DNA from 3 places in the Pseudoalteromonas sp. NJ631 genome. Region 1 is predicted to be linked to each of the others. Evidence: predicted binding sites of a transcription regulator. Region 1 holds the regulator's gene; each other region holds the start of a gene.
What was found. Region 1 encodes FliA, which starts transcription of late flagellar genes. Its sites were predicted from a motif close to CTAAAGNTNNNNNNNNNNNNGCCGATA; they were not measured.

Region 1 (10,325 bases):
ATGCCGGTTTTATCTCTGCAGATGACGCCCGGGCTCGTCGTGAAGAAGTGACTCGAGAAGCCGACTTTTATGGGTCAATGGACGGTGCAAGTAAATTCGTTAAAGGTGATGCTATTGCAGGTATCGTGATCCTCGCCATTAATATAATAGGTGGCCTTTTCGTTGGGATGATCCAGCATGATTTAAGCTTTGGCCACGCGATGGAAGTATATACCATGCTGACGATTGGTGACGGTCTGGTCGCGCAAATTCCTTCTCTTTTACTCTCAATTGGTACTGCAATTGTCGTAACGCGTCAAAATGAATCGCACAACATGGGCGATCAGTTTAAAAGCCAACTGGGTAATGAAAAATCGCTAGCTATTGCTTCAGGTATTTTGATCACCATGGGACTCGTTCCAGGCATGCCACATGTTGCCTTCCTAGGTTTAGGCGTATTACTTGGCTATATAGCCTATTACACAAGCCAGCAAAAGAAAAAGGCGGAAATCGAAAAGGCAGAACAAGCTGCCAAAGGACCTGCTGCCAAAGGAGGTCATCAACAAGATCAAAAAGAGCTTGGTTGGGATGATGTACAACCTGTTGATGTGATTGGTTTAGAGGTTGGTTATCGCCTAATTCCTCTAGTTGACCAAGCCCAAGGCGGGGAGCTTCTCAGTCGTATTAAAGGGGTGCGTAAAAAGCTATCTCAGGAACTGGGCTTTTTAGTACCGCCAGTACATATTCGCGATAACCTAGAACTAGATCCAAATGCATACAATATTACTTTAATGGGAGTTGGCTCAGGAACCGGTGAGTTGAAGCATGGCGACGAACTTGCAATTAATCCAGGGCAGGTGTTTGGGCCGATTAAAGGCATAGAAACTAAAGATCCTGCATTTGGCCTAGATGCGGTATGGATTAAGCCAGACCAAAAAGATGAGGCGCATTCGCTTGGCTATACAGTAGTAGATGCTGCAACTGTGGTTGCGACACATATCAGTCAATTATTGACGAATAATGCATCACTATTGCTTGGCCATGAAGAAGTACAAAACCTATTAGATATGCTTGCGAAAAGTCACCCTAGATTAGTTGAAGGCTTAGTGCCTGATATTTTACCACTCACTACCGTGGTAAAAGTGCTTCAAAATCTGCTTAATGAGGGCGTTGCGATTCGAGATATGCGCTCGATTGTACAAACCTTAGTTGAGTACGGCCCACGGAGCCAAGACCCTGATGTGTTAACGGCTGCGGTAAGAATTTCATTACGCAGATTGATTGTTCAAGATGCCGTTGGAAGCGAAGAAGAAATTCCTGTCATAACATTGGCGCCTGAGTTGGAACAGATGTTGCATCAGTCACTTCAGAACGCAGGTGATGAGGGGGCAGGTATTGAACCTGGCTTGGCTGAGAGGCTTCAAGAATCATTAAGAGAAGCACATCACAACCAAGAAATGCTAGGGGAACCTTCCATCTTATTAACCTCAGGTATGTTAAGAAGTGTGCTGTCTCGATTTGTTAAACATACGATTCCAGGTCTTAGAGTGATGTCATATCAAGAAGTGCCGGAAGAAAGACAAATTAAGATAGTGAGCTCGGTTGGACAATAGAGGATAAAGGGGCTGTAACATGAAAATTAAACGTTTCTTCGCAAAAGATATGCGTACGGCTTTAAATGAAGTAAAAGAAGAGCTTGGTGCAGATGCTGTCATTATGTCTAACAAAAAGTTAGCAGATGGTGTTGAAATCGTCGCAGCAGTTGATAATGACCGTGCCGCTGCACCTGTTAAGCAAGCTCCAGCTGCCCGTGCGACTGCCTCAAACGAGGCTCCGACCCGCTTTGTCCGTCCAGAGCCTCGCCAAGCACAGCCAGCAAAACAAGCGCAAGTTGCCGATAGCTTAGCGGCATTGCTAGAGCGTCAGGCACCGCGCCCACGCTCACCAGAACTTGCTTCTATGTTCTCCCAGTCGGGGATTGATACAGAGCAAATGTTAAGCAGCCAACGTAAAACACAAACTGCTGCGCCGGCGCACCAAGCGAAGCCACAGCAAGCTCGTCGCCAATCTTTTGACTTTGATGATGATGCATTTGAGCAGCCACAGAATTGGGGCGAGTCGGATGAGTTAGACAACGGTTTTGGTGATGATTTACCCGAGTTAAATGCCAAGCCTGACGAAATGAGTGCAATGCGCGAAGAAATGAACGCTATTCGTCAATTACTTGAACATCAAGTATCTGGTCTAATGAAACAAGAAATGGCTCGTCGCGATCCAACCCGTGCGTGTCTTGTTGACCGTCTGGAAGGAATGGGCATAGACAAAGATGTCGCTGAGCAAATGGCATGCTTTATCCCTGATGATGTGTCTCGTAAAGAAGCCTGGAATGCATTGTTAAACATGGTGATCAACCAAATGCACACCACTAACAATGATATTCTTCGCCAAGGTGGAGTATTTGCGATGGTGGGTCCAACTGGTGTTGGTAAAACCACAACGGTTGCAAAATTAGCGGCATTAGGTGCACAAAAATACGGTGCAGATAAAGTGGCGTTAATAACGACAGATACCTATAGAATTGGCGCTTACGAGCAGTTAGCTACCTATGGTAGAATCATTGGTTGTCCGGTTAAGCAAGTTAAAGATGCAAATGAACTTGCAGAAGTGCTTTATCATTTACGCAATAAGCGTCTAGTATTAATAGATACAGCGGGAATGAGTCAAAGAGATTTGCGCTTAACTGAACAGTTAAATACACTTATGCGTAGCGCGAGAGTAGATATTCGCAGCTATTTAGTATTAAGTGCGACAGCACAAATGAATGTGTTACAAGAAACAGTAAGACACTTCAAAAAAGTAAATTTAAGTGGCTGTATTTTCACAAAACTTGATGAAAGTCTAAGTTTAGGTGAGATAATTAGCATAGCGATTCAAAATCGCTTGCCAATAGGGTATCTTACCAACGGTCAGCGAGTGCCAGAAGACATTCGCGTAGCAAATGCTCAAAAGCTAGTAAAAAAGGCTGAGCAATTGTATTTAAAAAGAATAAAAGCACAGCACTCTCGACGTGTACCTGTAGCGTCAGAGTCAGTAGGAATGTATGATTAACACAGTTTTAGATCAAGCAAGTGGCCTGCGTAGAATGAGTCAAAATAGCAACCAGGGTGTAAAAGTAATAGCCGTGACCGGTGGAAAAGGTGGGGTGGGTAAAACCAACGTCTCGCTCAATACTGCCATCGCTATGGGCCAACAAGGACAGCGAGTTCTCGTTTTAGATGCGGACTTGGGCTTGGCAAACTGTGATGTGATGTTAGGTCTAAGGGTAGAAAAAAACCTGTCGCACGTGTTGTCGGGTGAATGTGAACTAGATGAGATTCTCGTAGAAGGTCCCGCTGGAATTAAAATTGTACCGGCGACTTCAGGCTCTCAAAGTATGGTAGAGCTGACTCCCGCAGAGCATGCAGGACTTATTCGTGCATTTAGCGAGCTTAACACGCAATTTGATGTATTAATTGTTGATACCGCAGCTGGTATCTCAGATATGGTTCTGAGCTTCTCTCGAGCTGCACAAGATGTGATGGTTGTGGTGTGTGATGAACCGACTTCTATTACAGATGCTTACGCGTTGATCAAAGTTTTGAGCAGAGAGCATGGGGTCTATCGTTTTAAAATTGTTGCCAATATGGTCCGCAGTATGCGTGAAGGGCAAGAATTATTTGCTAAACTTTCAAAAGTTACAGACCGTTTTCTTGATGTAGCACTGGAATTAGTGGCCACCGTACCGTTTGACGAAAACATGCGTAAATCTTCTCGCAGACAAAGAGCTATCGTGGATTTATTTCCGAGTTCTCCTGCGGCGATTGCGATTAAGGGACTTGCCGCTAAGGCAGTGAAATGGCCAATTCCGCATCAACCTTCCGGTCATCTAGAATTTTTCATTGAACAACTTGTAAACGGGTGATTATGGCTTCTCCGGTCAATAGAGCTGCGGGATATCAAACTTCAGACCACATTCATAAGGTGGTTGAACGGCATGCTCCACTTGTCAAAAAAGTGGCGTGCCACCTGATTGCTCGACTTCCGGCAAGTGTGCAACTCGACGATCTGATCCAGTCAGGTATGATTGGGTTGATTGAAGCGTCTAAAAATTTCGATGCAACTAAAGGTGCTAGTTTCGAGACCTTTGCGGGGATCCGTATTCGAGGCGCAATGCTGGATGAAATCCGTCGTGGTGACTGGGCGCCTCGTTCTGTTCACAAAAATAGCCGAATGGTTGCAGAAGCTATATCTGAGCTCGAATCTCTCCTTGGTCGAGAACCAAAAGACACTGAAATCGCTGAAAAACTTGATATATCTCTAGATGAGTACCATCATATTTTACATGATGTAAATGCAAGTAAAGTCATCGGGATTGAGGATCTTGGGGTTGATGAAGACGTGATAACCCCAGCAAACAGCGATTTTGCGCTAGACAAACCGTTTAATAACGTTAAAAATGAACGTTTTAACGAGTCTTTAGTAAATGCTATCAAAGCGTTACCCGAAAGGGATGCTCTGGTTTTATCACTTTACTATAACGACGAAATGAATTTAAAAGAGATTGGTGCCATCCTTGATGTCAGTGAATCTCGAGTAAGCCAAATTCACGGTCAGGCAATGATAAAGCTTAAAGCTAAAATCAATGACTGGATAAATTAGAGTACATAAAATAGTTGGGTTCGAACCTCACTGGAGGAAGTTTTGGATAAGAACATGAAGATTCTCGTGGTTGATGATTTCTCTACTATGAGAAGAATAATCAAAAACCTATTAAGAGATTTAGGCTTTACCAATGTTCAAGAAGCTGATGATGGTAGTACAGCACTTCCGATGCTACAAAATCAGGAGTTTGACTTTGTAGTAACTGATTGGAACATGCCGGGCATGCAAGGTATTGATCTGCTTCGTGCAATACGCGCAGATGAAAAGCTTAAGCACATTCCAGTGTTGATGGTTACCGCAGAAGCGAAAAAAGAACAAATTGTTGCAGCAGCGCAAGCAGGGGTGAACGGATATATTGTTAAGCCGTTTACTGCGGGTACGCTCAAAACTAAGCTTGAAAAAGTATTTGAGCGACTAGGCTAACAGCAAGGGGATATGGCCTATGTCTGTAAATGCTGCGCCTCAAATTACACTTGAACAAGCTAAGCAACTTGTTGAGCTTCTAGAACAAGGTGAACAAGAAAAAGCTGACCAGCTGATTTTAGAAGCTGCTAACAAAGAGCAATCGGAGTTATTTGCAGAAGTTGGAAAGCTAACTCGCCAATTACACGAGTCCTTGAAGAACTTTGAGCTCGATACTCGACTCTCAGATCTCACGACAGAGGCTATACCTGACGCCAAGCAGCGTCTTAATTATGTTATGGAAATGACAGAAAGCGCTGCTAATAAAACGATGGACGCGGTCGAAGAAAGCTTACCTCTTGCGCAGAATCTAGCGGATGAGTTAGCGCAAATAAAGCCCACTTGGGATCGATTGATGAGCAGAGACATTCAACTCGGTGAGTTTAAATCTCTGTGTCATGATCTCGACAGCTTTATGCAGACTTCAAAGACACGTACAGACGAATTACAAGGTTTAATGACTAATGTGCTGATGGCTCAGGACTATCAGGATTTGACTGGGCAGGTTATTCGGCGCGTCATTGAGCTTGTGAGAGAAGTAGAAGATAGTCTCATTCACCTCCTGACTGTTTTTGGTACTTCAGATGAAGCGCCTTCAACTGCTGTGAAAGCGAATGAAAACGAAATAAAAACAACTGAGACTATCAGTGATGAATTGTCTGGACCTGAAGGTCCAATTATTGACGCTGAATCGCGAGATGACGTGGTTTCTGGTCAAGACGAAGTCGATGACTTGCTATCTAGTTTAGGCTTCTAGTTGGAGAGTGTGTATGAGCTTTGAAGTCGATGAAGATATCTTGCAGGACTTTCTTGTTGAAGCAGGCGAAATATTAGAACTGTTATCTGAACAGCTTGTTGAACTAGAAAATAATCCTGAAGATAAAGAACTTCTCAATGCGATTTTCCGTGGCTTCCATACCGTAAAAGGTGGAGCTGGCTTCCTCGGTATGACCGAACTGGTCGATGCCTGTCACGGTGCGGAGAACGTGTTTGATGTACTACGACAAGGGCAACGAAAAGTAACTTCCGAACTGATGGATGTTATTTTGCAATCTTTGGATACGATCAACGAAATGTTCGCTTGTATTCAAAACCGTGAGGAACCAGAAGCGGCCGATCCAGTGTTGCTTGAAACACTCCACAAACTTAGCCAGCCTGCATCTGAAGACGAAGTCAGTGAAGTGATTGACGAACTTGCTTCTGAGCCAGAACCTGTGGTGCCAGATTTAAGTGCGGATGATATTTTATTCGACGCTGATGTTGATTCAGGCGATGATAGCGGTTCTAGCATCGATGAGATAACAGAAGAAGAATTTGAAAATCTTTTAGATGAATTGCACGGTTCAGGTAATGCGCCTGCTGTTGCTCCTGCAACTAAACCTGAAGCTGTATCAACCGCAGATGATGGTGATATCACCGATGACGAATTCGATAACCTCTTAGATGAACTTCATGGTGTTGGTAAATTCGGTGGAGCACCAAATGCGGAAGATGCTGTTGTCCCAGAAGCGAGTGAACCTAAGGCTAAATCAACCTCACCAGCAGCCCCAAGTGGGTCTACTGGCGACGAAGAAATTACCGACGATGAGTTTGAAGCTTTGCTGGACGAGCTTCATGGTAAAGGCAGTGCACCTAAAGCGGTAGATGAATTGCCAGTAGAGGTTTCAGAGACTAAACCTGCTCAACCTGAGCCTGTTAAAGCCGCACCAGCGCCGAAACCCGCTCCGAAGCCTGCGCCTAAAGTTGAAGCTAAGCCTGCGACTCCTGCACCGCAAAAAGAGCCAGAGGCTGCAAAAGCTTCCACACCAGCCGCTGCGAAGAAACCTGCGGCACAAGCTGAGACCACGGTCCGAGTTGATACTAAACGTCTTGATGAAATCATGAATATGGTTGGCGAATTAGTATTGGTTCGTAACCGTTTGGTTAGCTTAGCGAATAACACCAACAGCGAAAGCATGGGTAAAGCTATTTCGAACCTTGATGTAGTCACTGCTGATTTGCAAGGCGCCGTGATGAAAACACGGATGCAGCCAATCAAAAAGGTATTTGGTCGCTTTCCTCGAGTAGTGAGAGACCTTGCTCGCAGCTTGAAAAAAGAAATCAACCTAGTTTTACAAGGTGAAGAGACGGATTTAGATAAAAACTTGGTTGAAGCGCTTGCAGATCCATTGGTCCACTTAGTGAGAAACTCAGTAGACCACGGCATTGAAATGCCTGACGTACGTGAAGCGTCGGGCAAACCAAGAATGGGTACGGTCACATTATCAGCATCTCAGGAGGGAGATCATATTCTTCTCACGATTCGAGATGATGGCGCCGGTATGGATCCTGAGAAGCTTAAAAAAATTGCTATAAATAAAGGCGTGATTGACTCCGATCAAGCAAGCAGACTGTCCGATACCGAAGCCTATAATTTGATCTTTGCACCAGGGTTTTCAACAAAAGAACAAATCTCAGACATTTCTGGTCGTGGTGTTGGGATGGATGTTGTTAAAACGAAGATCACTCAATTGAATGGCTCGGTAAATATACAATCAGAATTGGGTGTTGGTACTGTATTAGAGATTAAGGTACCGCTTACACTGGCTATTTTGCCAACCTTGATGGTGGTAGTCGGAGAGCAAACGTTTGCGTTACCGCTTGCTGGCGTGAACGAGATCTTCCATTTAGATTTGACTAAAACGAATGTGGTTGATGGTCAGTTGACTATCATAGTGAGAGAAAAAGCAATTCCGTTATTTTATCTTGAACATTGGTTGGTAAAAGGTGCGAACAGGAGCATGAGAAAGGCTGAAGGCCATGTTGTCATTGCGCAAATTGGCACTAAACAAGTCGGTTTTGTGGTTGATTCTCTGATAGGTCAAGAGGAAGTCGTAATCAAACCACTAGATGCGTTGTTACAAGGTACGCCAGGTATGGCTGGTGCTACCATCACATCTGATGGTGGTATTGCGCTAATCCTTGATGTCCCCAACTTATTAAAACACTACGCCTAATTTTATTAGGCGTAGTTCGAATTCTAGAGCAGCATTTGTTGCTCTGCTGTAGAGCAAATTAAAGAGCGTTGCCAATGGCAGTTAAAGTGTTAGTCGTAGACGATTCTAGTTTTTTTCGTCGTCGAGTCAGTGAGATTTTAGAAAAAGACAGTGAAATCAAAGTTATAGATTTCGCAGTTAATGGAAAGGAGGCGGTTGAAAAGGCCGCTTCATTACGTCCAGACGTAATTACGATGGACGTGGAAATGCCCGTGCTTGATGGGATCAGTGCGGTGAAGCAGATCATGCAGGCCACTCCGACCCCAATCTTAATGTTTTCTTCGTTAACTCGTGAGGGCGCTAGTGCTACGTTAGATGCACTGGATGCGGGCGCTGTAGATTTTTTACCGAAAAAGTTTGAAGACATCGCTCGTAATAGCGAAGAAGCAATTAAATCATTACAAAATAAGGTAAAGGAAATTGGCCGCCGTCGCGTTAGCCGTTTTACTCGCCCTAGCATTGCGACTCCGCCAAAGCGCGTCGAACCTAGAGCAACTCGTGCTGACACAGGAAGAACAACGATCCCTCAACCGGATAGAAGTTTTCAAAGACCGGTATCTGGTGGTACGTCTAGTGCTGCAGGTGCAAGAGCATCGGGTAAAAAATATGGACTGGTTGCAATTGGCACATCAACAGGTGGACCCGTTGCACTGCAAACAATATTGACCCAGCTGCCAGCAAACTTTCCTCATCCAATTTTACTTATCCAGCATATGCCGGCCGCATTTACACCTGCGTTTGCAGCAAGATTGAATAGTTTATGCCAGATTAAAGTTAAAGAAGCTGAGCAAGGTGATAGATTAATGCCTGGTGTGGCCTATTTAGCCCCTGGTGGTAAGCAAATGCTGGTTGAAAATCGCGGTGGTAGTAAGACACTAAAAGTGTTCGAAGATGATAGTCCAAGGATCACCTATAAGCCCAGCGTTGATGTGACATTTGCAAGTGTTGCAAAAGCTTATGGTGGCGACACGTTAGCGATTGTCTTAACGGGAATGGGCGCAAGATGAAGCGACTTGTGTTGTTTATGGTATGCCTCAAGCTGTCGCTGGCGCTGGACTTTCGTCGGATAGTATCGCCCTACAAGACTTTGCTGTGAGAATTAATAAAGAAGCGGGTAACCAATAGACTAAGTCATCACTTGGTTGCTTTGCTTGAAGCTTGTAAATATCAAACGTCTAAAAAGAATGAATAACACTGAGTTGGTATAGTATCTATTGAACGAAATCAATAGTGATAAGCGAAGGAATATAGAGTGAAAATTTGGACAGTAGCAAATCAAAAAGGTGGCGTGGGTAAAACCACGACGACGGTGAGCTTAGGAGGCATTCTTGCTGAGCAGGGTCACCGAGTTTTACTTATTGATACTGATCCACATGCTTCACTGACATATTACTTTGGTATTGATTCTGAAGAGTTAGAAGTCAGTGTGTATGATATTTTTGCACGCGGCAGCAGCATGACGAGTGAAGAAATTTTACAGTCTCTTTGCCCATCAACCATAGAGAATCTTGATATTTTGCCTGCCACTATGGCCATTGCTACGCTTGATCGTAGTATGGGTAATAAAACGGGCATGGGGCTTATCTTAAAGAAATCGCTCGAAAAAATAGCGGATCAATATGACTATGCTATTTTAGATTGCCCACCAGTGCTTGGGGTACTGATGGTTAACGCATTAGCAGCGAGTGAGCGAATTTTAGTACCTGTCCAAACTGAATTTTTGGCGTTGAAGGGACTAGATAGAATGATGCGCACGATGGAGCTGATGCAGTCTTCACAGCAGAAACAGTATCAATATACTATCATTCCAACTATGTATGATAAACGGACCAAAGCGTCGTTGGAGGCGTATAAAACGTTGCTAGCAACATACAAAGAGGCCGTTTGGCCAGGTGTGGTTCCCGTAGATACCAAATTTAGGGATGCGAGTCTTGCACAGCAAGTCCCAGTACAATTTTGTCCTAAATCACGAGGCGTGTTCGCTTATCGTGCACTATTGGACTATTTGAAGCAGTTAAGCTAGAGAGCATAATGAGTAAGCATTTATTTGCAAATGAAAAGGTGATGAAGCAGTATCTTGGCGCCCTATTACAAGAGGAGCCAGAGATTGAGCAATGCGAATTATCACCAGTTGCAAAGCTACTTGAA
Region 2 (10,325 bases), on a different contig from region 1:
CCAAGCCCCAAATTTTGCGCATTTAATAACCTATTAGCTGAGCATTTAATAATAAGCTCATCATGATAAATGAAAACTGTCGGAAATACAGTAGCATTTAAATATTTACAAGTAGAAGGTGTAATAGTAAATCCATGAATAGTCAAAACCAGCGCGTCGAGTTTATACAGCAGGCAATACATAGCGACGATTTTACGTGTGAGGCTATCACCTCGGATGCCAGCTTCCGGCGTTATTATCGCGTTAAACGACAAACGATGTCGTGGATCTTAATGGAAACACCAGTCGATAAACTCGATAATGCCCCTTTTATTGGTTTAAATACGGTGTTTGCAGAGCAAGGCCTCAATGTGCCACAAATCCTTGCTAATAATGAAGAGCAAGGGCTGTTACTGTTACAAGATTTAGGCTCTGAGCATTTGGCCGATAGGTTGGCATTGCCTTCTCGGCTAGAGGATTATCGTGCGCTGATCGCGCTTATTCCAGAAATCGCCAAAGCACCAAAGAGTGAATGGATGAAGCCCTATGATGCTGAGTTCGTTGGTATGGAACTTCATATTTTTTACGAGTGGCTTGTAACAAAATGGCTTGGTTTAACACCCACCGAATATCAACAAGTGCAGTGGCATAATGTGAAGTTGAAACTCGTCGATGCGATGACTCGCCAGCCGCAGGTTACGATGCATCGAGATTTTCATAGCCGCAACCTGATATGTCATCAGTCTCAGTGGTATCTCATTGATTATCAGGATGCGGTACAAGGACCTGTCACTTATGATGCGGTTTCTCTATTGCGGGATTGTTATACTCGCCTTGATGCTCGTGAGTTTACTGAGCTTCAGCAATATAGCTTTGACTGTTTAAAAGCAGCTAACTTATTAGACGGTATGGATTTTAGCACCTATCAACATTACTTTGACTTAACAGGGATGCAAAGGCACCTTAAAGCTGCCGGGATTTTTACTCGCCTATTGCAGCGAGACGGCAAAGGCGGGTACTTAGAAAATATTTTGCCAACGTTACGCTACCTCGTTGAAGTAGCGAATAAGTATAAAGAATTTCAGTGGCTTGCAAGCTGGCTGGAGAATGACATAATGCCTCAAGCGCAGGCCAAATTAGGCAAAAAATAGAAGTAACAATGAAAGCGATAATTTTATCTGCTGGTCGTGGTAAACGCATGATGCCACTGACCGCGAACCAACCAAAACCTATGCTTAACGTCGCAGGAAAACCACTACTTGAGCATCATATCGAGCGCTTAAAAGCGGCTGGGATCTGCGATATCGTGATAAATCTTGCATGGCAAGGTCAGGTGATAAAAGACTATTTCGGCAATGGTAGTCACTTCGGTGTCAATATTGAGTACAGTGATGAACCTGAAGGTGGATTAGAAACCGCAGGTGGCATCATTCAAGCACTGCCGATGTTATGTGAACAGGATGACAGCTTTATTGTACTCAATGGCGATATTTTTACGGACTATGATGTCAGCAGCTTAATGCAGTTACAGCTCGGCTGCATAGCTGAGGGTCATTGCGAAGCGCACATTGTGTTGGTAGAAAATCCCGAACATAATCCTGAAGGCGATTTTTGCCTTGCCCATCAGCCGCTCAATCAGCAAAAGTATACCTTGTCCGGTATTGGTAAATATCACCACAGTTTTTTTGCCGAGCTTGGGGCTGGCTTTATAAAACTAGGGCCGTTGCTGCGTAGTGGGCTTGAGCAGCATAAAGTTTCTACTGAACTGTATTTGGGTGCATGGGACGACATCGGTACGCCAGAGCGACTAAAAATGATCAATGACAAGTTAGGGTATAGCGATGTGGGGTAAATTATTAGGCACAATTTTCGGCTTTTTATTTGGTCGTTGGTTAGGCGCTATTTTAGGTTTTTATCTCGGCCACTTATTTGATAAAAGTTTGCGTCAGGATTTTGATAAAGTCGGTGGCTTTCAAGGTTTCATGAAAGGTGAAGATCTGCATGAGCGCCAAGCCTTGTTCTTTTCCAGCTGTTTTTCTGTGATGGGACATATTGCCAAGTCTAATGGTCGAGTCAGCGAAATCCACATTCAAGCCGCGTCTGCGTTTATGAGCGAAATGGGCTTGCAGGGTGAAGAGCGAAAAGAAGCACAACATGCGTTTACAGCGGGCAAAAGCAGCGATTTTTCGATAAAAGAAGCAGTTACCGATTTTAAAGAAGCCTTTGCTAGACGCTATGACTTGAGGCAGCTGTTTTTAGAGATTCAAATTCAAATGGCATTTTGTGATGGGCATGTGTCTGATGCGGAGAAGGCCTTACTTAAACAGGTGAGTAAGTATTTAGGCTTCGCAGAAACCCACTTTTTGTTCTTGCTTAAGCGCTATCAAGCAGAATTTGAGTTTCGTCGCTCTCAGGCGTCGGGGAGATCGCAACATCAACACCAGCAACAGGGCGGCCGTCAACCAACATCACAAGATAACGGCTTAAACCGTGCTAAAGCGTTGGCTGTACTGGGATTGAGTGAAGGGGCGAATGAACGTGAAATCAAAAAAGCATACCGCAAACTGATGTCGCAGCATCACCCTGACAAATTGGTGTCTCAGGGATTACCTAAGCATATGATGGAAGTGGCAAAGCGCAAAAGCCAAGACATTCAGTCTGCCTATGAATATTTAAAAAAGAGCTAACCTGAAAAACTATAAAACGCGCAAAAAACCGAGTAACTCTTTTCTGAGTCTTTGATGTTGGAGCGGATCGGTTTTTTCTCCAAAAAGCTCTCGTTGGCGATAATCAAATTTACTGTTTTTTCTCGCCCAGCGCGCTCTGTCTGGCGTATTGTCGACCACAATCGGATTGTCAAAACTGTAGTAAACATCCAGTAGAGCAGGGCTTATCAGAGAAAGGTTGGATGCCAAGTGCTTTTGCCGCGTTGCATTAGGCAGTTGTGGGCTAACAACGGCAAAGGCATCGATACGTAGATTGGGCAGGGTTGCTAAGTGCTCTCCAAACAAGCCTGCGCTATTACCAAATGCGACAACCACTAACTTTTCGGTTTGAGTCATTGACAGCGTGTTATAAAGCACCTCAAAGCGGCTGATCAACGCCATTTTATATTCGTCGAGATTAGATTCTGAAATGGGTGCAAGCGCTTGCTGAGCCGGTTTTTCAGTATCGGGGAGCGCGATGTCTTGCTCTAGCAGACTCGGTGCATAAGAAAGGTCCGGCGGAGTAAGGGTATACGTGTCGTAGCCATCATCGCTTAAGCGTTTTGCAAGAAAGCTTATGCCGCTGTTATTGAGCGGCGGAGTTTGCATGTCTGGTAATAAGATCACGATGCCTTCACGAGCGGCTGCCATATACTCTTGATGAAATACATAAAAGCTTTCGTTTTCGCTTTCCAGTTTTATCAATTGCGATGGCTCGTAGAAACGATTAGCGTCTTGCTGATAAAGAGAACCAAGCGGTGCTGCATCAATATGTTCAGCTGCAAAAGTCGTCGCGGGTAAAGCGGCAATAAGTAATAAAAGCGTTCTGATGATCATGGTACAAGCGCGTAAAATATCATAATTGGTTATCGACCAGTTAAGCGAAAGCTTTAGCTGTCGCTATTTTTTAGCGTTTTAAGTTAAACTGCTCGGCAGTGGAAATGAAAGGAGAAATTTGTGCAGTATAAAGATAGCAAACGAGACTATCTCTTTATGTTTTTAAAAGGGGCCGGAATGGGGGCTGCGGATGTTGTCCCGGGTGTTTCTGGCGGCACCATTGCTTTTATTACTGGCATCTATGCACGTTTTTTAAATGCCATCAAAAGTGTGAACTTACAGGCTTTGAGTACATTGCGCCGTGATGGCCTAAAAGCAACTTGGCAGTACATTGATGGTAGCTTTTTACTGGCGGTATTTTCTGGTTTGCTCATCAGTGCAGCGTCTTTGGCGAAGGTGATCACTTATTTATTGGAAGCACACCAAACACTGGTATGGTCATTTTTCTTTGGTCTTATCGTCGCTTCTTTTATTTATGTTGCAAAACAGGTCTCTCATTGGAGTGGCCAAAATATTATTGCCTGCGCAGTTGGCGCTATCGTAGCCTTTGCTATTACTTCCCTTTCACCAGCTGAAGCGCAAGCATCTCATTGGATGTTTTTTATCTCAGGTGCTATCGCCATTTGCGCGATGATCTTACCTGGGATCTCAGGGAGCTTTATCCTACTGTTATTGGGTATGTATGGCCATGTACTTAGTGCGGTGAACCAGCTTGAATTTGGCTTAGTGAGTCTATTCTTACTAGGTTGTATTGTGGGGTTAATGTCGTTTTCGCGTCTACTCAGCTGGTTATTGGCGCACTATCAGCAAGTAACGTTCTCGCTACTCGCTGGTTTTTTACTTGGCTCGCTTAATTTATTGTGGCCTTGGAAACAAGTGCTTACGACTTACGTGAATTCCAGTGGTATAGAAAAGCCATTGAGTCAGGCCAATATTTTGCCAGCGCAATACAGTACGCTGTATGGTCAAGACCCAAATACGCTGGCATGTATTGCACTTGCCATTGCTGGCCTTGCGCTGATCTTAACCATTGAAAAGATAAGCGAAAAATATTAATAAAATAGACACCTAGAACAATAGGCACGGGTTGAGCTTATATGTCTATTGTTCTAAACCACCCCGTTACAGAAAGTCGCGGCGCTTTTGCAAATGGCGCGACGTAAGTCACAGAATGAATTTTACTTACATCAAAAACCACCAGTGAATTGAACTTAGGTGCATAACTTTTAGTGGGTGTGCCATCGCGTTCAAAAAATTGCAGTAGCCCGCCCCAGTCAGGGTGCCAACTTTTGCTTAGGCTGAGTACATAAGCATAAACTCGGCCCTCAGCTTCAACAATGTCATTATGTCGAGTTAAATACTGACCACCAATAAATCGTGTTGCTTGGGCAGAGGTACGGATAATGTTCTGTCCAGATATCGCGGAAAAACAGGACTGTACATCGCTACTATTGAGGTTATTGTAGAGCCTTTGCAGAGCGTCAGGGCTTGTGGAGTCTATGGAGTGGCGGCCATACATAAAACCAACACCACGCGATGCATAGCTATGTATATCTTCAAGCAAGGCTTGCTGCTCTTGCGGTGTTAAGGCAAGAATATCACTGTCTTTGACTGACTTGGCTGCTCCGTTATGAAACAGTGCGAGCTGGTAGTCGAGGTTACAGAGGCACTCATGTAGTTGTTGAGCGTTTGTATCGTCTAGAATATTTTCAATCCGTGCAAACCCATCGTTGCTCAATTTTTGCTGTAATTCTGTTTGTTGTTGCTGCGAAAGTTGAAGCATAAATACCTACTGCTGATTATGGCCTGTTTGTACTAGTGTAAACAGGATGCCTTAGACTTCAGTCCAATGCTGATTACTTTTTATCTATGCTAAAGTGAGTTTGGCTGAAATGCCATCCCTCTGCACTCATCGATAGGCAAAAAAATGAAAATCAATGGACTACTGCTATTCTGTTGCGCATGGGTCATATCCGTGATCCCATCACCAGCCTTGGCGGCTCAAGGCACCTTAGATCTTACCAGCTCGACACTCGGCTTGGTTTGTATTGTTGTCTTCGTTTTAGCATACGCACTTGTAATGCTCGAAGAAAAACTCCATATGCGAAAATCAAAGCCAGTGCTTGTGGCGGCAGGCATCATTTGGCTCATGATTGGGGCGTATTACGTTAATCAGGGACAACCCGATGTTACCGAGCACGCATTTCGGCATAATTTGTTAGAATTTGCGGAGTTGATGTTGTTCTTGCTCGTTGCGATGACTTATATCAACGCGCTAGAGGAGCGCCGCCTTTTTGATTCACTACGAGCGTGGATGATCCAAAAAGGCTTTAGCTATAAGAATCTATTTTGGATCACTGGATTCTTATCCTTTTTTATCTCTCCAATTGCAGACAATCTAACAACAGCCTTACTCATGTGTGCCGTGGTGATGAAGGTGGCTGATGGTGACAAAGAGTTTATCAATCTGAGCTGTATCAATATCGTGATAGCAGCCAATGCTGGCGGTGCATTCAGTCCCTTCGGTGACATTACCACTTTGATGGTATGGCAAGCCGGTATGGTACATTTCAGTGAGTTCTTAGCGCTATTTGTTCCTTCACTGGTCAATTACATCGTACCAGCACTCGTAATGAGTTATTTTGTGGCGGATAGAAAGCCGAGTGCAGTTTACGAAAGAGTAGAGCTTAAACGCGGCGCTTTAAGAATTTTAACTTTATTCCTTCTGACTGTCGCAACCGCTGTGCTCTCACATAGTTTGCTGCATTTACCACCGGTCCTTGGCATGATGATGGGCCTCGGTTACCTACAGTTTTTTGGTTACTTCCTAAGAATGACATTACCGGGGTCATTAGCAAGAAAGCGAGCGATGGCGGAAAGAGAAGGGGATCAAGAGCGTCTCGAGAAGTTAGGAAGTGTTGTGCCATTCGATGTCTTTAGCAAAGTTTCACGCGCTGAGTGGGATACCTTATTATTCTTCTACGGTATCGTTATGTGTGTTGGAGGTCTTGGGTTTCTCGGTTATTTAAGTTTAATGTCAGAGATATTATATGGTGAGTGGTCTGCAACCTATGCCAACGTATTCTTAGGGATTATTTCCGCGGTCATCGATAACATTCCTGTGATGTTTGCTGTGCTGTCAATGCAACCTGAAATGTCACACGGTCATTGGTTGTTGATCACGCTCACGGCTGGGGTAGGAGGGAGTTTACTTTCTATTGGCTCGGCGGCAGGTGTTGCGCTTATGGGACAAGCTAGAGGCTATTATACTTTCATGGGGCACTTAAAATGGGCACCCGTAATTTTGCTTGGTTATATCGCGAGTATTTTATGTCACCTGTGGCTTAACGAATCTGCTTTTAGCGTGTTTGGCTAGCGCTTACGCAAGACGTAGTGAGAGTGAATAATTAATATGCGCTTCACTCTCACTACGTTTATTGCTCGGCGAGGTAGTGCTGATATCGTTGTACCCACTCCTGTGATACTGGTTTATCCATATTCAGCACCTTCTCGACTTCAGTAATTACAATTACACCATGTATTTTTCCTACCATAATGGGCGTCGTAATATCAGTGTTTGGTTTGATGCTACCATTAATCACTTCCACTGCCGCTACTCCTAATTCCGTGGCGAGCATTCTATCTTCAACAGATGGTGCCCCACCTCGTTGAATATGGCCTAACACGCAAAGTGCACAATTGATATCGGCATTGCTATTTAACTCTGTTTTAAGCGCTTGAGCGCCGCCTGGCCATAAATTTTCGGCCAGTATAATCAAAAAGCTACCGTGTTGATTTTGCTGCTCTATGGCATTTTTGAGATGAGCTAAGACCTGAGAGGTATTCTCTACCGTGCAGTTTTCAAATGAAATGATAGCCTCAGCACCTGTCGCAATGCCCACATGGTAAGCAATATGCCCGTTATGACGACCCATCACCTCGGTGATAAAAACTCGCTCAAAGGCATTTGCGGTATCGCGGATTTTATCTATTGCGGAGGTGGCAGTATTGATGGCTGTGGAGAAACCAATGGTGTTGTCACACCCTGAAAGGTCGTTATCTATAGTACCGGGAATACCAATTAGCTGACCTTGCCAGTGAGCTGCCAGCGCCTGCATTCCTCTAAACGAACCATCACCACCAATCACAATAAGTACGTCGATATGAAGCTTTCTCAGGGCGTTTGCGGCTTGAAGTACGCCTGAAGGTTCTAGCATCGCAGGGCAGCGGGCGCTTTTTAGAATTGTGCCACCAAGTTGGGTGATATCGGTGACGGAAACCGCACTTAGCTCGGTGTACTCTTGGTTAATTAGACCATTATAACCATGAAAAAAGCCAAAGCACTGAAATCCAGATCTCAAGGCACTTAACGTGATAGCCCTAATCGCTGAGTTCATACCCGGCGCATCGCCGCCACTTGTCAGTACTGCTATCCTTTTCGTCATGTCGCCACTCTATTATTGCTAGGTTATTGTCTTTGTATACTACCAGAGTGATTTTAAGACAAGTTGATCGACATTAAAGATAGAGATTAATAAGAGGATATAGAAAGGTAAAACGGCATTTAGGTCTACCTAAATGCCGTTTTAATCAACGTTGCGTGACTTTGCTAGCAAGTTCTTCACGTTGTGCGGTCGGTAGGTTATCTACGACGATTTGATAAGAATCATCGATCATTTTCTTTATTTCGTCTTCTGGAATAGTGCCATCTAAGATGACTGTGTTCCAAAGACGCTTATTCATGTGATAACCAGGCACAACAGACGAATACTTGTCTCTAAGCAATAATGCTTCGTCAGGGTCGCATTTTACATTTAACCACCAAACAGGTTCACCATTTTCATCTACTTGCCCCTCTTTCCCCTCAGTTAGAGTTGCAAACATTTTATGCTGAACTTTGTACACATCTACGTCTTGCGCAAAAGGCTTAGTGATAAAGGTTGCAGGCTTGGCCTGCAAATATTCATGTACGCTTTTCTGATCCATAGCCCGTGTCCTTGAAGTAACAGTTAATACTACATGAGAGTAAGTTTAGCAGCTCTTGTGATAATACTGTAATCGTCTATCAGTAAAAACTATCAGAAAGTCTATACTATGGCGTTATAACGCAGACAATTATTGAATAACTGACCGTTTTATATCGGTTTAACTCACAGTTGACGATTAAAATAAGTACAGTGTGTAAAAGCACTAAAATTTCAGTCGTCTACAATATTAGAAAAGCTAACTTTTAATTTCCAGTTAAGGACTAAGTTGGCTTCACAAATTATGCTAAAAATACACTCATAACCTAAGTGGACTAAGCTAGGAAATCAATGCCAGTTGACCGTAAAAAATTTCCCACTTGTCTCTGTTTCCCAAATTAGGAAAAGTTACGGCATAACATCCCTTGTGCAATGCTATACCTCTAAACAGTCCGCTATTAAATTAAATAATACAAAAATATGCAACAATAATTTCTTCATTGATTAAATATTAAACGTTGTGTAGACTCATCGGCCGCATTAGTAAATAGTATCGAAATGTGATGTTTCTTTCCTAATAAAGAATGTTTTAGTTTTCTTATTGAATTAAAAAACCGAGGAGTATCAGTGGCTTTTGGAATAATTTCAGCTTTATGTGCGATGGTAATGTATCTTCAAACTCTATGGACTGGAATGCCAAGAAAACGCTGGTTAAGTTTGGCCGTAGTAACAGGTCCCGCGGCGTTAATTCTGTTTCGAGTGCACTATCGCAGAGCGTGGATGCGTCGCTGCGCAAATTTAGTTAGTTGGAAAGCGTAAAGTGGTTAGGTCAAATTAAGCTAGGCTATTGCACGAGTTGTAGGTTTGGCTTTTCACTTGGGATATGTTGCTTTAAAAATTGTTCAAATTCACTGCTTGAAAGCGGCTTTGAATAGTAATAGCCCTGAACTGTTTGGCAATTTAGCTGTTCTAAAATATTGAGTTGTTCTTCATTTTCAACCCCTTCCGCAACAACGTGAAGATCCAAGTTATGCGCGATAGTGACAATAGAGTCAACCATGTTTCTACCGCGCTCGTTACCCATATCATCGATAAATGCCTTATCGACCTTGAGTGTATTTAGCGGAAATTGCTTGAGATAAGCCAGTGACGAATAGCCAGTACCAAAGTCATCCATGGCTAAGTGTATCCCTCTAGCACTAAGTGAGCGCATTATCGAAATTGCTTCTTTTGGATCGTCCATCACCGTTCCTTCTGTGATTTCTAACTCAAGAAAATAAGAAGGAAGTTGATTTTTTTGCAAGATAATGTCGATACGAGTGGTGAGATCCGGCAAGCTAAACTGTTTTGCTGATAAATTAACCGCAACTCTGCCATTGAACAGTCCTTTATCAATCCAGCGCTTTACATCACGGCATGCTTTGTCTAAAACGACTTCACCAATTTCGATGATCTGTCCGGTTTCTTCTGCGATAGGGATGAATACACCAGGACTTATCACCCCCTTTTTTGGGGTAATGAAACGGACAAGCGCTTCCATGCCAACCAGCTCGCCAGTTTTAATATTCATTTTTGGCTGATAGTAGACAACGAAGTGATCCTCTTTGAGGCCATAGCGCATCAGGTTTTCAATTTGCAGACGCTTAACCGCTTGCTCGTTCATGGAATCATTAAAGAATAAATAATGGTTACCCTTTTGTTTGGCATGATACATAGCGGTATCTGCATTTTTCAGCAGGCTTTCAGGAGACTTACCATCTTCAGGGCACAGTACAATCCCAACAGAAGAGGTGATCACTAACTCGTGATTAGCTATTTTAAAAGGTGTCGCAATTGCTGC
Region 3 (10,325 bases), on a different contig from region 1:
GATACCGCCCATGATTTGTCTCATATCAAGCGTGTAGTTAAAGTTGCAAAGGTGCTTTGCGAAGCTGAGGGAGCGGATCCTGCTGTGGTGATCCCTGCCGCTTGGTTACATGATTGTGTTGCCGTAGCAAAAAATCATCCAGACAGGCCGCTGGCGTCGAAATTAGCAGCAGATAAGGCGGTTGCCTTCCTAACAGAGTTGAAGTACGACACGGATAAACTTGAGGCGATTCACCACGCCATTGTCGCACACAGCTTTAGCGCCGGTGTCACACCCACGACATTAGAAGCCAAAATTGTTCAAGATGCAGACAGAATGGATGCACTAGGGGCGATAGGTGTTAGCCGCTGTATGAAAGTAGGTGGGGCGATAGCGCGTAATCTTTACAATGTAGAAGACCCTTTTTGTGAGCACAGAAAAGCTGACGATACCAAATATACCTTAGATCACTTCTTCATTAAGCTGCTGCATATTAAAGATAACATGCATACCACCGCAGCCCGTGAGCAGGCTCAAGCCCGCACCCAATATATGCTGGATTTTTTAGAACAACTGAAATCAGAAATCGCGGATTAAAAATGACGAGATGAGTATCACCTCGTCATTTGCTTCACAAATACCACCACAAATAGCGCTAATGAAAAGCTGCCGGTAAAAGCCTCTACCGCTGCGATCAGTCGGGAGATCCCCACAGGCGTAATATCCCCGTAACCCAAGGTTGTGAAGGTAACAACACTAAAATAAAAGCTGTTCAGCAGCGCCATTACGTTTTCAGATACACTGTTGTCTAAGTCCAGTTGCATTATCTGATCTTGAAACGAAACGCCAAATAGAAAATAGCAAAATGCACAGGTAATTATCATACCTAGACTGAAACGAATGACATTTTCTGGTTTTTCTCCATACCCACATAACAAGTCGACAAAGCTGGAAATAAGGTGACGTTTTGAAAATCGTGGGTACTGGGCATGTCGCATGCGCAGCTCTTTATATGTAAAGCGTCCAACCATTTCAAATAGTCCTTGGTTTTCCGCACCTTTACGTAGTAAACGATAGATCTCTTCGGACTGTAAGAACAAGTCTTCCGCGTCTTCTTTGGCTCGGTTTCTACGAGCTTCAAAAGCTTGCTGCTCTTGCAGTAATTGCTCGCCGAGTTCCATATTATCGATACGGGTGTTTTCCAGCTTTATGCCGAGCAAATTGGTGCTTTCTAAATTACAGCAGTGCAGACTTGCTTCTCTCAAATCAGCCTTCATTAGAGACGCATGCTTAATGGTATTATTAAACAGGTGTGCCCCTTTTAAATTGGCACGATAAAAGTTGCTATAAGATAGATCATAGCCATGATGATTTTCAAAGTTAACAAGATTGAGCCCTTCCAAATTGGCTCGCTTCAACTCTAAGCCTTGCAGCAAACCTCCGCGCTTGGCGTAGCGTTCAAGCTTTTGGCTTAGCTCCAAGCCACCTTTATCGAATTTATTGTCATGCCAAAAGCAGTAACCTGAGCCCATATCGATTTCACTGCATTTTTTTCCCTCAGGTGACACATATTGGCAAATGGGTTTATCAGCCATAGCTTGCCTAAATCAAAATGCCTTTTTCATTAAGCGTAGCAGCAAAAATAATAAATACGGTGATTTAACGAAAAAATCTTTCTAATTTATAGAGTGTTAGAAACCACACTATTGATGAGTGTATTGTCATCATTGGTCGAATTCATTATCTTACATGGCGTTTGCAGTGACTCTGATAAGTTGCTCATACTATAATGCATGCTTTAGTGACTAAGAATTTGTTACCTTGCAATATCAATTGAAGAAAAGCCGAAAGCGTAAGAGCGTTGCGATAAAAATAAAAGCGGGCCAAGTATTTGTGTATGCGCCAGAGCAAATTTGCGAGCGCTGGTTACATAATTGGGTGGAAAGCAAATCCGATTGGATAAAATCAAAGCTTGCTCTAAAAATCATACCAAAGAGCCCTCGGCCACTGGAAACAGGAATTGTGCAAGTATTCGGCGAGACCTTTACCATTCAAAGAGGCGAAAGTACGACCTCTGTAATTGATTTTGAAAACAAAAGGGTTTTACTTAAGGCTGTCAAAAATGAATGGCGTGAATTAGTTGCGCTGTTAAGCGAAACGCTAAATGACTATGTAGATATGGTTATTGCGCGCTATCAACCTGATATTCAAGCTCGCTTTGATACCCTAAAAATACGCGTTTATAAAAGCCGCTGGGGCAGTTTTTCATCTAAAGGCGTGCTTGCGTTTAATACGTTTTTGATTGGTGCGCCTCAGTGGGTAATTGATTATGTGGTAGTGCACGAACTTTGCCATTTTCATGTCATGGCACACAATAGCGCATTTTGGCATTTGGTAACAAAGCACTATGGCCACGACCATAAAATGGCTCGGCGTTACTTACGTGACCACGGTCGTGACTTGATGATTGAGCATTAGCATAGTGTCCTGTTTATGCCTATTATTTGTCGGGCCTCACCTTTGCCGCTCGTTTTAACAGCTTTTGAAATGTCGGACATTCAAAATGGCTTGGCGCAGGGCATTTTGCAGCGTGATAGAGGCCATCTCGCATTGCAGTTAAATGCTTAATGGTTTCATTTAATTCATCCGCTTTGGATTGTAACTTCACCCTATCAATATCCGCTTTACCCTCGGGGGTAAACATGTCCGCTATTTCATCTAACGAAAAGCCTGCGTTTCTGCCAAGTGTAATAAGTGCTAGACGTTCAAGTATCGAAGGGGGGAAAACACGTTTGAGCCCTTGTCGACCAATCGATCGGATCAGTCCTTTTTCTTCATAATATCTAAGCGTGGATGCGGGTAAACCTGACTTCTTTGCAACTTCACTGATATCCATTTTTGCCCTTGACTTAAAGTTAACTTGAACTAGTAGGATAGCGGCTATCAGTAAAAAAGAGGAGTAAAAATAGTGGAAAACCTATATTCGATATTAATGCCAGCAGTCGTGATTGGCGTAGGTGCAACGCTTGTTATGGATTTGTGGGCATTTATGCTCAGTCGCTTGTTTGCCATAAAGGGCTTAGATTATGCATTAGTTGGTAGGTGGATTGGACACTTGTGTCAAGGTCAACTTACGCATCAAGGTATCGGGCGTAGTAAACCAATATCTGGTGAACGTGTCATTGGCTGGTCCATGCATTATTTCATTGGGATTGTATTCGCCTTGGTGTTTCTACTGAGCGTGGGCAAGCCTTGGTTGATTGAGCCTAGCCTTTTGACTGCGTTAGTTTTTGGCTTCATAACGTGTGTTTTTCCATTTTTTATTATGCAACCCTGTTTTGGTGCAGGGATCGCAGCATCTAAATTACCAGAGCCGACTAAGGCAAGGGTAAAAAGTATGGCAGCACATTTGATTTTTGGCTTTGGATTGTTTTTAAGCTCGTTTATATATGTAAGCTTATTGTGAGATAAAGCATAGAAGGTGGTGGAGGGAGCTGGATTCGAACCAGCGAAGGCTGAGCCGTCAGATTTACAGTCTGATCCCTTTGGCCGCTCGGGAACCCCTCCATCATTTGGAGCGTTTACTTTAAAAGTGGTGGAGGGAGCTGGATTCGAACCAGCGAAGGCTGAGCCGTCAGATTTACAGTCTGATCCCTTTGGCCGCTCGGGAACCCCTCCATACATTTTAAAGCGTTACAATTTGAAAGTGGTGGAGGGAGCTGGATTCGAACCAGCGAAGGCTGAGCCGTCAGATTTACAGTCTGATCCCTTTGGCCGCTCGGGAACCCCTCCGAAATTGTAACTGTTGTTTATGGTGGAGGGAGCTGGATTCGAACCAGCGAAGGCTGAGCCGTCAGATTTACAGTCTGATCCCTTTGGCCGCTCGGGAACCCCTCCTAAACAACGGCGGTGATAATAACAAAGTTTTTTTCGAAGTAAAGAAAACTACTAAAGTTTTTCGGAAAAAGGCCGATAAATTCATAATTAGCAAAATAATCGGTTGGAATACATGCAAATTGATGGCGTTTTAATCAGTGAGTCACAATTAGGGTCCGCGTTGAACATTAGTGTTCATGAGACGCGCTCTGCCGATTTTGCCATGCTGTTATCTATGCTATCAACTGATGCATTAGATTTTAGCCAATTTCACCTACCAAAATCTGAAGCTGCCGCAAAAGATAACTCAGAAGAAACACTAAAAAAGCAATTTGAAATAGGTCCACAAAAGCCGCTTGCGCCAAAAGAGTACAATATGCTTATTGGTCAGCATAACGCGCAGCTGGTATCTACGGGGGCGATGGCGACCTTGCGATTGCAAGAAAATTTAAATCCAGAACCTTTTGCCGCACGAAATGATAAAAAGCATATTCCACTCGAAGTTGTAGAAAATTTGGAACCAGCGGTTAAAAGGCGTTTGGCGAGCGCGCAAGGTAAACTGGCCTTGGTTACTGATAAGGCAATGGATGCAGCTGGTTTTTATGATCAAATTGCAACGGGAGATATGCAGAGTATGTTACGCGCGACGGCGTAACAACATTAGCTGCTTTTACTTCTTCAAATTGAGCAAGTTTAAGACAAACTGGTATTAAACTTGTCATTTTACAGCTGTTTGCTTCGTTACTAGACTGACATAAAACGCCATGCTTATCGCGCCTCATGTCTAATACCAATTGAATTAATTCTCTAATCAATTTGAAGGGTGAAATAGCATATTAGCTTCGTTAAAAATTTCTCATTTAGAACAACTAAATAGCAAAATTTTTGCCTTGCTACTAAAGCTATTTCCCCGCTTCAAGATAGATCATTTACTTAATACAACTGGTATAAGCTAAACGGCCTTTAATCATCCTTTGCTCGTTTCAAGCTTTTTTATTGCTTTATATTTAATCTCTAATTCAGACTATTTTAGCTACCATGGCACTTTTTATACTTTTTACCACTGTCGCACGGACAGACGTCATTTCTGCCTACTTTGGTTGTAGGCGTATCGTACAATTCACCATCTAAGTAATACCATCTGCCTGCTTCGGTAATAAAATTTGACCGTTCATGGAGTATATAGTGCGTGTTTTCTGCGATATAGTGTGCCTTAAACTCAACAACCCCCTGAGTAGCTTCTGCTATTTCTTCTAGCACTTCCAATTTTATAAAGTGTGCATAATTAGCAAATGCAGCAATATCGTCGACACTATTTTGTGCTTGTTTAGCCTGGGCGTACGTGTCATGAATATACTGTGCATCTTTTAAGCAGTATGCAGTATAGCGAGAGCGCATGAGTATTTGTGGACGCTCTGCGAATTTTTGTCCCTTAAGGTACGGCTCACAGCATTGCGAATAGGGAAGGGATGAATTGCAATAACAAGACATAAAAACTTCAGTTTTAACAAATTTATATCCTGTTATTGTAGCTTGTTAAGCGCTTTGAAAACAGTGGATCGCAACGTCAGATACCGGCAGTTCCATTTTGTTGATAGTTTGCACTGATGCAATATCAGTCCAAATCACCACTGCAGCGAAATTACCATTGCTGATAGCACTTTTAAGTACATACTCAAGGTCGTATATGTGCTTTTGCCTAATGACGAGCAACTTACTTGCATCAACTGAAGCGCTTTCTAGTAGTGACTTGTTTGGTACATTATCGGGTGCAACGAGTAGCGTCCAGCCTTGTTTATGCTGACATTTATGTAAAACTTTAAGTAACTCTAAGCTAGCGACGATCTCATCTTCAACTATCACATTATTGATTTCGTTAAGTGTGTAATAAGTTGAATTGTTTGGCTGTAGAAGTGCATTGCTGTGTAACATAATTGTCTCACTGGTTATCTATACAGTATGTGTATACAGTAGTTTATACAGTGTGTGAATGCAAGGAAAATTGCTAGCTTTTTAATCAATATTCAAGCTTAATTTTTATTTAGTTTAAATTTTCATTATAAAACAAGTGGTTGTGATTTTTTTGAAATGAGAGCTTAATTGACGAAAGTTCAGTATGAGTAAAGCAAGGAAGTTTTCTCAGCTGCGATACAGTAGTTTTCCTACTGTATCATTTTGATCGTCGCAGAGGGAAAGCGTACGTTTACTTAAGAGAGGCTTAGCTACGCCTAGCCTACGTTTTTTTGGAGAGTCAAATTTAATTTACTGGCTAATATGCTGTAGTTGATGAATTTGCTCGTAAAGTGTTGCAGCATAGCACTGTGCATCTCTAAAGCGCTTAGTTGTAAGGAAGCGGCGTACATCTAGTAGTACCTGTTCGGCGCCTTTGTGCCCTTGGCTGCTGGCCAAACTTAACCAAGCGGCTGCATGAAAGGGGCTGGGTGGCACTCCTTGACCTTTCATAAACAACAAACCTAAAAAGAACTGTGCCTTCAAATCACCAGACATCGCCGCCAGTCTTAGCCATTTTGCCGCAAGCGGAAAAGACTTTTCTTTTAGGTAATAGAGACCTTTTTTCAAAGCTTGGGTATTGTCATGAAGATCTGGGAATTTTGCGTCCGCTTTTAATGGCGACGTAACAAATTCAAGCACATTCAGCAGCTGCTGTTCTAAGTCATGGTTTGCTGAGTTGTCGGTGCTATTTTGATCCATATCTTTATTCGCAATAATCTTGATAAGCAGAGTGTAGCTGAATTTTAACTATTTTGTCCGAGTTTTAAAGTGATTCGTGTTAAAATCCAACCACTTGTTCCTCAAATTTGTAATTTTAGTTATGCTCGAGCGGTTATTTTCACTGCAAGCTATGCACACCAATGTAAGAACTGAGGTGATTGCTGGCTTGACGACATTCGTTACTATGGTTTACATCGTTTTTGTAAACCCTGCAATGCTAGCAGAAGCTGGTATGGATCACGGCGCTGCTTTTGTAGCAACTTGTATCGCAGCCGCAATCGGCTGTTTTATTATGGGGCTATGGGCTAACTATCCTTTAGCGCTTGCGCCTGGAATGGGCTTAAACGCCTTTTTTACCTATGGTGTTGTGCTTGGCATGGGCTATACATGGCAAAGTGCATTAGGCGCGGTATTTATGTCGGGCTGTTTATTTCTATTTTTGAGCGTATTCAAGGTTCGCGAGTGGGTGATCCAAGCTATTCCCATTGTGCTAAAGCGTGCGATCGCGGCAGGTATTGGCGCATTCTTAGCCTTAATCGCGCTAAAGAACGCGAAAATTGTTATCGCAAGCGATGCTACATTAGTACAACTTGGTGATATCACTTCTCCCGGCCCGCTATTAGCTATTGCGAGCTTTTTTGTGATTGCGGCGCTTATGTACCGTGAAGTCAAAAGTGGCGTGCTTATCAGCATTTTAATGGTAACGGGTGTTGCGTGGGGGCTTGGGCTTGTAGATTATCACGGGGTTGTTGATGTGCCCCCAAGTATCGCGCCGACCTATATGCAGTTAGATTTGAGCGGAATTTTTGAGCTTTCCATGCTCAGTGTGGTGTTTGCATTTTTATTTGTCGATTTATTTGATACCAGTGGCACATTGGTTGCGGTGACGCAAAAGGCTGGATTATCTGACGAACATGGTCGTATGCCAAGGTTGGGTAGGGCATTGTCAGCTGACAGCACTGCGACGATTGCAGGCTCAGTGCTCGGTACCTCAACGACGACTTCATACATCGAATCAGTGTCGGGTGTATCTGTCGGTGGTCGCACAGGATTGACGGCCGTGGTCGTAGGGATCTGCTTCTTACTCATGATGTTCTTTGCGCCATTGGCACAAATGGTTCCTGCATATGCGACGGCAGGCGCGATACTGTATGTGTCGGTATTAATGCTACAAAACCTAAAATTGATTAATTGGGATGAGATGAGCGATGCCATTCCGGTCAGTGTTGTGTTACTGATGACACCGCTCACGTTTTCAATCGCACATGGTATTGCTTTGGGTTTTATTTCTTATACGGCAGTTAAACTGGCGTGTAACAAAGCAAATGAAATCAGTATCAGCGTTTGGGTACTGACAGTACTCTTTATCGTTAAGTTTGCTTTTGGTTAATCTGGCGGGTTTACTTCATTTGTAATAAAAAGGCTGGGAGACCAGCCTTTTACGTAAATTGTGGTGTTACCACTTCTTCTTCGGTGCAAACAATACGTCCAAGTCGTCTTGTTCTTGCTCTGCTTTCTTTTTCACCGCTGATGCGTTGGACGCTCTAAGTTCACTGCTGATCTCTTCTAAATAACCTTCCAGCTGTGCTTTTTTCTCTTTTACATAGTCATCATTGTATGAGACGGCGCAAATTGTAGCGTAAGCTTTTTCAAAGTATTGCCTTGCTGAACCGACCATATTTGCAGTTCGTGCTGAGAGCCCTCGTTTTATCTGGCTTTCGACATTGATTTTAAGCTGAAATCGCTCTAGTCTGCGGTCTTCATTAACGAACAGTTGAGTGTCTACTTTGCCTTTACTATGCTCAGAGCGCAGTAGTTGGCGTAATTTCTTTATGCCTTGAACTAATGCGATAATTTGTTTGTCATTGTCAGGAAGTGCTATCGAGTCTGAATCTGCTGTTTTTTCAGGCTGAGTATTTAAGCGCTCTTGCGACTCGTGTAAACGACTTTTTAATTCTTTCGAAGTAGGAGACAACTCCACCATTGCGGCTAAAGCGTCATGCACGCGGCGTTGAATAATACGGATCATGACTTCAGACATCGGAATATTGCTGCCATTCATTATGACGTCTTCCGCTTCTTCTATTACGCGTTTTTGCTTAGCAAGTTCTTTGCGTCTCTCCGCTTCTTGTTTCTCTTTATGTTGTTGGATCGCGCTTACCCAAACTGCTATGACGATAAGTGCAACAATCAACATTATTATAATAGAAACAAACATACTGAAATCTCTTTCATGTAACCACCAGTGTAATTTTTTAATCTTACATGAATTCGTACTATTCTGAACAGGTTTACGACAATAACCTGTAAAAAAGATAAAGAATTCATTATTTTTTAGTATAGCCGATGCCTAAATGAGCGGTTAGTTTTAGTGAAAGATAGTCGCCAGATTTAGCACGTGAGTTTGCAAAAGCGTGTCAAAATATTCGCTATTTGGCCAAATGACTGTCGGAGCGTCAGTGAAAATGCTGATATTTAGTACCTCTTGGCTACCTCATTTTTACCAAATGTGCTAGCCTACATAAGGTCGTAACAGGCGGTTTTTATCGCTTTGCACTAAACTCGCTAACAAAAAAGCGGTTTTGCTATGGGCTGATGCTCAACATCAAGAGATCATAAGAATAAAAGCAATATGAAATTACAACAATTGAGATATATCGTCGAAGTGTTGAATCACAACCTTAATGTGTCAGCGACGGCGGAAAGTTTATATACCTCTCAACCTGGTATTTCAAAGCAAGTGCGCATGCTTGAAGACGAGTTGGGAGTACAAATTTTTGGCCGTAGCGGTAAGCATTTAACGCATGTTACGGGCGCGGGTAATGAAATTATTAATATTGCTCGTGAGATCCTCTCTAAAGTGGAAGGGATCAAAGCAGTTGCAAATGAACATACCTTACCAGATCAAGGTAAACTAAACATCGCAACGACGCATACACAAGCTCGTTACGCGTTACCTCCTGTGATCCAAGGGTTTATGAAAAAATACCCGGCGGTTTCTCTACATATGCATCAAGGTACGCCACAGCAAATCTCTGATGCTGCCGCTCGAGGTGATGCTGACTTTGCTATCGCCACCGAGGCGCTACACTTGTACAGTGATCTGGTCATGCTACCTTGCTATCACTGGAATCGCAGTATTGTGGTCGCCAAAGACCATCCTCTTGCACAAAAAGGCAGTGCACTGACGGTGCAAGACGTCGCTAAATATCCGTTGATCACTTATGTGTTTGGTTTTACTGGCCGCTCAGAACTGGATAAAGCATTTAATGCTCATGGCTTGGAGCCTCACATCGTGTTTACTGCAACGGACGCCGATGTGATTAAAACCTATGTAAGATTAGGACTCGGTGTTGGTGTATTGGCGTCAATGGCACTTGATGAAAAGTCTGATAGCGACTTAGTTTGCATCGATGCAAGTCACCTATTTGAAGCAAGTACGACGAAAATCGGTTTCAGAAAAGGGAGCTTCCTAAGAGGCTACATGTACGACTTTATTGAGCGATTTGCACCGCATCTCACAAAAGATGTGGTAGAGCGTGCAAGCTTGCTGCGAAATCAAGATGATATTGACAAGCTGTTTGAAGGTATGACGCTTCCTGTGAAATGAAGCACTTGAACAGCATATGAAGAGGCCTCAACAGAGGCCTTTTTCGATACGGTTATTCGTACGGGAGTGGATCTGTTGCGTGGTTTAGTTCAAATGCTTCGAGACGCTCTTGGCAAGCACCACACTT

Region 2: A587_RS0103700 (DUF3530 family protein) is a predicted target of FliA. The motif match lies at 3,552-3,578, and genes of this name have one in related genera.
Region 3: A587_RS0119110 (VC2046/SO_2500 family protein) is a predicted target of FliA. The motif match lies at 3,928-3,954, and genes of this name have one in related genera.

Annotation. Positions count from the first base shown of each region.
Region 1 is NZ_AKXJ01000007.1:86,857-97,181, reverse strand. Features, by position in the region: gene flhA (flagellar biosynthesis protein FlhA) at 1-1,592, shown strand, start outside; gene flhF (flagellar biosynthesis protein FlhF) at 1,612-3,087, shown strand; gene A587_RS0113610 (MinD/ParA family protein) at 3,080-3,940, shown strand; gene A587_RS0113605 (RNA polymerase sigma factor FliA) at 3,943-4,677, shown strand; gene cheY (chemotaxis response regulator CheY) at 4,720-5,103, shown strand; gene A587_RS0113595 (protein phosphatase CheZ) at 5,123-5,899, shown strand; gene A587_RS0113590 (chemotaxis protein CheA) at 5,913-8,138, shown strand; partial or broken gene A587_RS24080 (protein-glutamate methylesterase/protein-glutamine glutaminase) at 8,213-9,302, shown strand; gene A587_RS0113580 (ParA family protein) at 9,430-10,200, shown strand; gene A587_RS0113575 (chemotaxis protein CheW) at 10,209-10,325, shown strand, end outside.
Region 2 is NZ_AKXJ01000001.1:776,243-786,567, reverse strand. Features, by position in the region: gene lptD (LPS assembly protein LptD) at 1-22, opposite strand, end outside; gene A587_RS0103715 (aminoglycoside phosphotransferase family protein) at 135-1,130, shown strand; gene murU (N-acetylmuramate alpha-1-phosphate uridylyltransferase MurU) at 1,139-1,831, shown strand; gene djlA (co-chaperone DjlA) at 1,821-2,666, shown strand; gene A587_RS0103700 (DUF3530 family protein) at 2,676-3,521, opposite strand; gene A587_RS0103695 (DUF368 domain-containing protein) at 3,642-4,577, shown strand; gene A587_RS0103690 (2OG-Fe(II) oxygenase) at 4,615-5,304, opposite strand; gene nhaD (sodium:proton antiporter NhaD) at 5,449-6,897, shown strand; gene A587_RS0103680 (ATP-dependent 6-phosphofructokinase) at 6,956-7,966, opposite strand; gene A587_RS0103675 (MmcQ/YjbR family DNA-binding protein) at 8,112-8,507, opposite strand; gene A587_RS0103670 (putative bifunctional diguanylate cyclase/phosphodiesterase) at 9,330-10,325, opposite strand, start outside.
Region 3 is NZ_AKXJ01000014.1:107,616-117,940, forward strand. Features, by position in the region: gene A587_RS0119065 (HD domain-containing protein) at 1-576, shown strand, start outside; gene A587_RS0119070 (ion channel) at 594-1,574, opposite strand; gene A587_RS0119075 (M48 family metallopeptidase) at 1,801-2,457, shown strand; gene A587_RS0119080 (helix-turn-helix domain-containing protein) at 2,480-2,875, opposite strand; gene A587_RS0119085 (DUF2938 domain-containing protein) at 2,948-3,445, shown strand; tRNA gene A587_RS0119090 (tRNA-Tyr) at 3,462-3,546, opposite strand; tRNA gene A587_RS0119095 (tRNA-Tyr) at 3,573-3,657, opposite strand; tRNA gene A587_RS0119100 (tRNA-Tyr) at 3,687-3,771, opposite strand; tRNA gene A587_RS0119105 (tRNA-Tyr) at 3,792-3,876, opposite strand; gene A587_RS0119110 (VC2046/SO_2500 family protein) at 3,989-4,510, shown strand; gene A587_RS0119115 (YchJ family protein) at 4,885-5,346, opposite strand; gene A587_RS0119120 (SulA-like leucine-rich domain-containing protein) at 5,392-5,787, opposite strand; gene A587_RS0119125 (tetratricopeptide repeat protein) at 6,118-6,567, opposite strand; gene A587_RS0119130 (NCS2 family permease) at 6,689-7,978, shown strand; gene A587_RS0119135 (hypothetical protein) at 8,045-8,806, opposite strand; gene cysB (HTH-type transcriptional regulator CysB) at 9,221-10,198, shown strand; gene queC (7-cyano-7-deazaguanine synthase QueC) at 10,251-10,325, opposite strand, start outside.